2 regions of the Psychrobacillus sp. AK 1817 genome follow, and region 1 is predicted to be linked to the other one. Evidence: a T-box and tRNA genes for the amino acid it is inferred to sense, from the RefSeq annotation. Region 1 holds a T-box; the other holds one or more tRNA genes.
The links. The T-box of region 1 lies ahead of trpS (tryptophan--tRNA ligase). A T-box ahead of a tRNA ligase gene usually reads a tRNA of that ligase, here a tRNA-Trp.
Positions count from the first base shown of each region.

Region 2: it has a tRNA-Trp gene. The T-box ahead of trpS (tryptophan--tRNA ligase) is inferred to sense a tRNA for this amino acid. The anticodon was not compared.

Region 1 is NZ_CP031739.1:1,315,631-1,319,016, reverse strand. It holds gene D0S48_RS06810 (oligopeptide ABC transporter substrate-binding protein) at 1-662, shown strand, start outside; gene trpS (tryptophan--tRNA ligase) at 910-1,896, opposite strand; T-box leader at 1,938-2,150, opposite strand; gene D0S48_RS06800 (DUF3899 domain-containing protein) at 2,203-2,547, opposite strand; gene D0S48_RS06795 (peptide ABC transporter substrate-binding protein) at 2,781-3,386, shown strand, end outside.
Region 2 is NZ_CP031739.1:3,439,749-3,443,134, reverse strand. It holds gene D0S48_RS17225 (alkaline phosphatase family protein) at 1-118, opposite strand, end outside; gene D0S48_RS17220 (potassium channel family protein) at 379-849, opposite strand; tRNA gene D0S48_RS17215 (tRNA-Leu) at 1,329-1,410, opposite strand; tRNA gene D0S48_RS17210 (tRNA-Cys) at 1,442-1,515, opposite strand; tRNA gene D0S48_RS17205 (tRNA-Gly) at 1,522-1,596, opposite strand; tRNA gene D0S48_RS17200 (tRNA-Gln) at 1,603-1,674, opposite strand; tRNA gene D0S48_RS17195 (tRNA-His) at 1,676-1,751, opposite strand; tRNA gene D0S48_RS17190 (tRNA-His) at 1,787-1,862, opposite strand; tRNA gene D0S48_RS17185 (tRNA-Trp) at 1,888-1,961, opposite strand; tRNA gene D0S48_RS17180 (tRNA-Tyr) at 1,971-2,054, opposite strand; tRNA gene D0S48_RS17175 (tRNA-Thr) at 2,064-2,139, opposite strand; tRNA gene D0S48_RS17170 (tRNA-Phe) at 2,144-2,219, opposite strand; tRNA gene D0S48_RS17165 (tRNA-Asp) at 2,363-2,438, opposite strand; tRNA gene D0S48_RS17160 (tRNA-Met) at 2,442-2,518, opposite strand; tRNA gene D0S48_RS17155 (tRNA-Val) at 2,665-2,740, opposite strand; tRNA gene D0S48_RS17150 (tRNA-Glu) at 2,763-2,837, opposite strand; tRNA gene D0S48_RS17145 (tRNA-Ser) at 2,866-2,957, opposite strand; tRNA gene D0S48_RS17140 (tRNA-Asn) at 2,964-3,038, opposite strand; rRNA gene rrf (5S ribosomal RNA) at 3,047-3,162, opposite strand; rRNA gene D0S48_RS17130 (23S ribosomal RNA) at 3,284-3,386, opposite strand, start outside.

The DNA.
Region 1 (3,386 bases):
CTATGTTACCGCCAGTATTTAAATCATTCTATGATAAATCTTTACAAGGTTACACTTATGATCCAGATAAAGCGAATGCATTATTAGATGAAGCTGGTTATAAAGATGTTAACAATGATGGTCTTCGCGAAGATCCAGAAGGTAAACCATTTGAAATTAAGTATGCTACAGCTGCTGGTGATGATATAGCGGAAGATATCACTCAATTCTTCTTGCAAAATTGGAAAGATGTTGGCTTAAATGTTAAGTTAACTACTGGACGCACAATTGAATTTAATGCATTCTATGACATGGTAGAAGCAGATGATCCTGAAATTGACATGTATACGGCAGCATTTGGAACAGGATCTGACCCATCACCATCGGGCTTATATTCAAAGAAAGCAAAGTTTAACTATAGTCGTTACACATCTGACTTCTTAGAGGATACATTAGCTAACATAAACTCACCAAAAGCTTTTGACTCAGCATATCGCGCTGAGCAATTTAGAGCATTCCAAGAGCATATGGAAGAAATGGCAGTTGTAATTCCACTAACTTACAGATTTGAGATCATTCCAGTTAACAAACGACTTAAAAACTATAATATTGATTACTCAGAAGGCACTTACTTACATGAACTTGAGCTAACTGCTGAAGAGCCAATTAAATCTGCTAAATAATATTGATAAAAAAACCGCTCCTAGACGAAAGTTTAGGAGCGGTTTTTCATATGTTTTAAGAAGGATGTGATACTAATGAGACTACTAATATTCTTAATAAGCTATGGAATAGCAATTATCAGCTGCTCCCACCTAGTGTTATATTTAAACTTTCTATCTTTAGGCTATTCTTGGAGTTCTGTTTTACTATATATGGTTAACTCTAAGGACTTTATAATCTTTTGTATATCAATATTGGGATTAACGATTAGCGTCTTCTACCGAGACCCATTGCGGCTTCCATCTTAGCAAGTGTATCATTTGCCAATTGGTTAGCCTTTTCTGCTCCGCGATCTAGAATGGAATCTAATTCTGATGAATTTAGTAATTCCTCATATCTTTGTTGAATAGGAGCAAAATGATTAATAATTGCTTCAGCAACAGATGCTTTAAAATCTCCGTAGCCTTTTCCTTCGTAGTTTGCAACGAGCGTAGGAATCGGTGTACCTGTTAAAGCTGATTCTATTGTTAATAAATTTGAAACTCCTGGTTTGTTTTCAGGGTCAAAGGCTACGATACCTTCTGAATCGGTGACAGAGCTTTTAATTTTCTTTTCTATTTGCTTTGGTGTATCTAAAATACGAATGGTTGCTTTTTGGTTGGGATCCGACTTGCTCATTTTCTTCATTGGATCTTGAAGTGATTTGATACGAGCGCCGTATTTAGGTAGCTGAATTTCGGGTATAGTTAAAACATTCCCATATCTTTTATTAAATCGTTCAGCCAAATCCCGAGTTAGTTCAATATGCTGCTTCTGGTCATCCCCAACAGGCACAATATTTGTTTGGTAAAGAAGAATGTCAGCCGCCATTAGCGGTGGGTAAGTTAATAGCCCAGCAGTAACTCCGTCTTTGCCATCCGATTTATCTTTAAATTGAGTCATTCTTTCTAATTCCCCAATATGAGAAATACATTGCATCATCCATCCTGCTTTTGCGTGAGCGGGAACTTCTGATTGTACAAACAGAATAGATTTTTCTGGATCAATTCCTACAGCTAGATATAAGGCTGCTAGGGAACGAATATGTTTTTGTAGCTCCTGTGGATCCTGTGCAACTGTAATCGCATGCTGGTCCACGATACAAAAAATACATTCATTCTCATTTTGTAAATCTATAAACTGTCTAAATGCACCAATATAATTCCCTAATGTAATTGTACCAGTTGGTTGTACGCCTGAAAAAAGTGTTTTCATTCAATTTTCCTCCTTATATAAAAAAACATCATGCATCCCTAAAAAGGGACGAATGATGTAATATCCGTGGTACCACCCAGCTTGCTATAAAAATAGCCACTCTTCTTCATAACGTGAAGGAAACGGTATAAGCTACTTAAGATTCACTCATACTGCTCAGAAGCCCATTCCATTTAAGGTATGATCTGCTCACAGCACCCGCAGACTCTCTAAACATACGTTATAAATGTACTTTTCTTCCTCAAAGCTCTTTTATATAGTTTTGATTATTATATATAGAAGAAACTCAAAAATCAAGGGATAAAATTATCCATAATAGAAAAATAATGCAATACAAGTACAAGCTAAAATAGATAACCCTAACGCGAGAATTGGCTTAGGGGAGAAGGAGAAAACTTCGGAAGGAAGTCGCATATTTTCTATTTCATCTCTTAAGTGCTTTCGCGTAAAAAATTTTCTGGAGCTAGATACATATAAATCAAAAAATCCGCCTGAAACAACATATGTTACTAATCCTAAAAATGTTATACCTCCTCCTATATAAAAGGAAATATTAGCGTATGTTTCCAAATCGATATGTTTATATATTAAAAGTATTAGCAAAAAGATTATAATCTGTGCACTTAAAAAATATATTATCTTCTTTTTCATATTTCACCTCTATCAAAAATATTATAGAAGATTTGTTTAAAATAATCAAAACTAATAAAAAATAAAGAAAATAATTAACAAAATAGTTACTAAATTTTCACAATCGTTAGGACAATGTAATGATTTTGTTACAAGACTGTAAAAATATTTATAAAAAGCTATGTACAACTCTCTTATAAAATGTATAATAATAAATGTAATGAATTTTTCTGAATATTAGGGAGGTTATTTTTTTGAAGAATAGCAAATTAGTATGGCTATTAAGCCTACTGTTAGTTGTAGGGCTATTCCTAGCTGCATGTGGCGGCGAAAAGGAAGCAGAACCAGCTGACAAACCAGACTCAACAGACACACCAGAAACAGAAGCTCCAGAAGAAGCAAAAATTGATGAAGAGCAAGTACTAAACTTAATCGCGGGTGCTGAAATTCCAACTCTTGACTCTGCTTTAGTAACTGACTCAGTAGGTTTCGATCTACTAGGCAACATAAATGAAGGTCTTTATCGTTTGAACCAAGAAAACGTAGCTATACCTGCTATTGCTGAAGGTGAGCCAACTATTTCTGAAGATGGATTAGTTTATACGTTCAAATTACGTGATGCTAATTGGTCTGATGGTTCTCCAGTAACTGCAAATGACTTTGAATTTGCTTGGAAACGCGCTATGAACCCAGATACTGCATCTGAATACGGTCCATACATGATGGAAGGCGTTATCAAAAATGCAACTCAAATTGTTGCAGGTGAAGTTGAGTATACTGAATTAGGTGTTAAAGCTCTTGATGAGAAAACATTAGAAGTTACTCTTGAAAAACCAGTTCCTTACTTCTTGTCATTAATG
Region 2 (3,386 bases), 2.0 Mb from region 1:
GTGCCTCTTGTAGCGGCTCAGTCATTAATGAATCGACAACAATAAGAATCACCGGCTTTTTGGAGGCTGCTATCTTTACTTCATTAAGCTTTTTTGTCGGAGACATAGAAATACTCAATACAAGGCCTCCGCATATAACAAGCAATAAAGCTAATATGATGAGTATTGTTTTCTTCACTTTAGTCACCTATCTTCCATTCGTAGCTTTAGTATGGTGATTTACAAATGAATACATGCTTGTTTATTGTTAAAAACTCATGTTTAGTCAGAAAGTATGTAAGAATATTCATCGACATCCATTTATATATATCAAACATAAAAAGAAAACACCTTCACCGGTTGATTTATCTTTATAAGAATCAAAATTGTTCATCTGCTTCAACTATCTTTTTCTCCATCACCGCCATTGCTTTGCTCACCTTCTTTTTCGTTTTTTGTGCTTTCCCCAGGGCTATCTTCCTTTTCACCCAAAGCTCTGATAAAAAATGCGGTTGGCAACAAAAGACCGATGGCTGCTTGTATAAGTGCAAAGAATCGCGCCTTTCCGACAGGTACCAAGTCCCCATAACCTACTGATAATATGGTGACTCCACTGAAATAGAGATAATCCAAAAAATTCTCTCCTCCATCTTTCCCCTCTTCAGTGCTAACTCTTACTACATCCCCTTCCATGGACAATAAATAATAAAGAACAGCAAATCCAAAGGTAATGCCAAGCATAGTAAAAAATAGTTTTTGGAATAAAGTTGACTGAAAATAACTTTTCTTATACTTACGACCTGAAAAGAAATAGTATAAGTTTGTTACCATAAATAAAATCGTCAATCCCATTAGTATCGTGGAAAACATGCATCTATCCCTCTCCTATCGTCTCTCTAGTTCATTCAGTTTTAGTTGTATGAATTCCTCGATAATGAATATAATTAATGTCGATATGACTATCTTGTCAATCGAATATAAAATATATACAAATTAATTAATATAGGAAACGGAATAGAGATATATTCTCAATTCATGGATTAAGACATTTGCATGCTAGTGTACATATGTATAATAAAGTATTAATTTAGTAAGTAAGTGATCGTATAGGACATAAAGACATTGAAATGACTCTCAAGGGATTATTCTAATGAAATAAAAGAACTGAGGATAGAAGATGAGAAAGCTTATGACGTCTGTGTAAAACATAAGTAAAAAAATTAAAATCAATGGAAACTATTAAAAAATAATCATGAATGAGAATATAAAAAAAGCTTACAAAAGCTGCGGTAACAGCATTCATAAGCTTTAGTCAAAATATCAAATTGTAAGTGATATTTCATAATAGATACCGGTGGTCGGGGTCGAACCGACACATCCGAAGATACGGGATTTTGAGTCCCGCGCGTCTGCCAATTCCGCCACACCGGCATAATGAAGGCAGTAAATACTTTTTAAAAATTGGAGGCGGCAACCGGATTTGAACCGGTGATAAAGGTGTTGCAGACCTGTGCCTTACCACTTGGCTATGCCGCCTTAATTTGGAGCGGAAGACGAGGTTCGAACTCGCGACCCCCACCTTGGCAAGGTGGTGTTCTACCACTGAACTACTTCCGCAAAAAACTGGGGTACCTGGATTCGAACCAGGGCATGACGGAATCAAAATCCGTTGCCTTACCGCTTGGCTATACCCCAATGGGGCGACCGATGGGAATTGAACCCACGAATGCCGGAATCACAATCCGGTGCGTTAACCACTTCGCCACGACCGCCACAGAATAAAAAAAAGAGCTAACTAAAAGGAATATGGGGCGACTGATGGGAATTGAACCCACGAATGCCGGAATCACAATCCGGTGCGTTAACCACTTCGCCACAACCGCCATTATTCAAAGTTAACTTATTATTTGGCAGGGGCAGTAGGAATCGAACCCACATCAAAGGTTTTGGAGACCTCTATTCTACCGTTAAACTATGCCCCTATTAAAAACTGGTGGAGGGGGACGGATTCGAACCGCCGAACCCTAAGGAGCGGATTTACAGTCCGCCGCGTTTAGCCACTTCGCTACCCCTCCACTGGTGAGTGGTGCCGGAAAGAGGACTTGAACCCCCAACCTACTGATTACAAGTCAGTTGCTCTACCAATTGAGCTATTCCGGCATAATGGTGGCTCAGGACGGAATCGAACCGCCGACACAAGGATTTTCAGTCCTTTGCTCTACCGACTGAGCTACTGAGCCTCTTCGATTTACGCTAAGCTGCGCTACTCTTTGTCAGCTTCACTCACTCATTCAGTCACGTACTTTAGTACGCTCCTTCTTTCGTTCGATTGCTTCCTCGATTTGCTTGCTTATCCTAAATCTCTATGTTGTTGAATAATAAATGGCGGTCCCGACCGGGATCGAACCGGCGATCTCCTGCGTGACAGGCAGGCATGTTAACCGCTACACCACGGGACCATTTGGTTGCGGGGACAGGATTTGAACCTGTGACCTTCGGGTTATGAGCCCGACGAGCTACCGAACTGCTCCACCCCGCGACAATAAGAAAGTGTTGAAATTTAAATCAACTACGCAATTAGTGAATTTTACGTCTTCCACGCTACGCTTGCGTCGACGTTAATCGCTTTCTTCGTGAAACGATTTGCTCCACCCCGCGACAATAATAAGTGTTGAAAATTTATAATGGTGGAGGATGACGGGCTCGAACCGCCGACCCTCTGCTTGTAAGGCAGATGCTCTCCCAGCTGAGCTAATCCTCCATAGTGCTGGTTTTAATTTAAATGGTGACCCCTACGGGATTCGAACCCGTGTTACCGCCGTGAAAGGGCGGTGTCTTAACCGCTTGACCAAGGGGCCATTATATTATGTAAAGAAGAAATCTATCTGGCGGAGAGCAAGGGATTTGAACCCTTGAGACAGTGTTACCCGTCTACACGATTTCCAATCGTGCTCCTTCGGCCACTCGGACAGCTCTCCTAGAAATGGCTCCGAAGGTAGGACTCGAACCTACGACCGATCGGTTAACAGCCGATTGCTCTACCACTGAGCTACTTCGGAATAATATCGCCTAGCGACGTCCTACTCTTGCAGGGGGAGACCCCCAACTACCATCGGCGCTGAAGAGCTTAACTTCCGTGTTCGGTATGGGAACGGGTGTGACCTCTTCGCCATCATCACTAGACTTGAATAATTACTGAAAGACATTTTCTATTATAACAAGTCTGTAGATTATTACAAGTGTTATTTTAATAAAAATTTATTCTTTCAAAACTGAATAAACTGACATCTTAGAAACAAACAATTTGGTTAAGTCCTCGATCGATTAGTATTCGTCAGCTGCACGTGTCGCCACGCTTCCACCCCGAACCTATCTACCTCATCGTCTTTGAGGGATCTTACTTACTT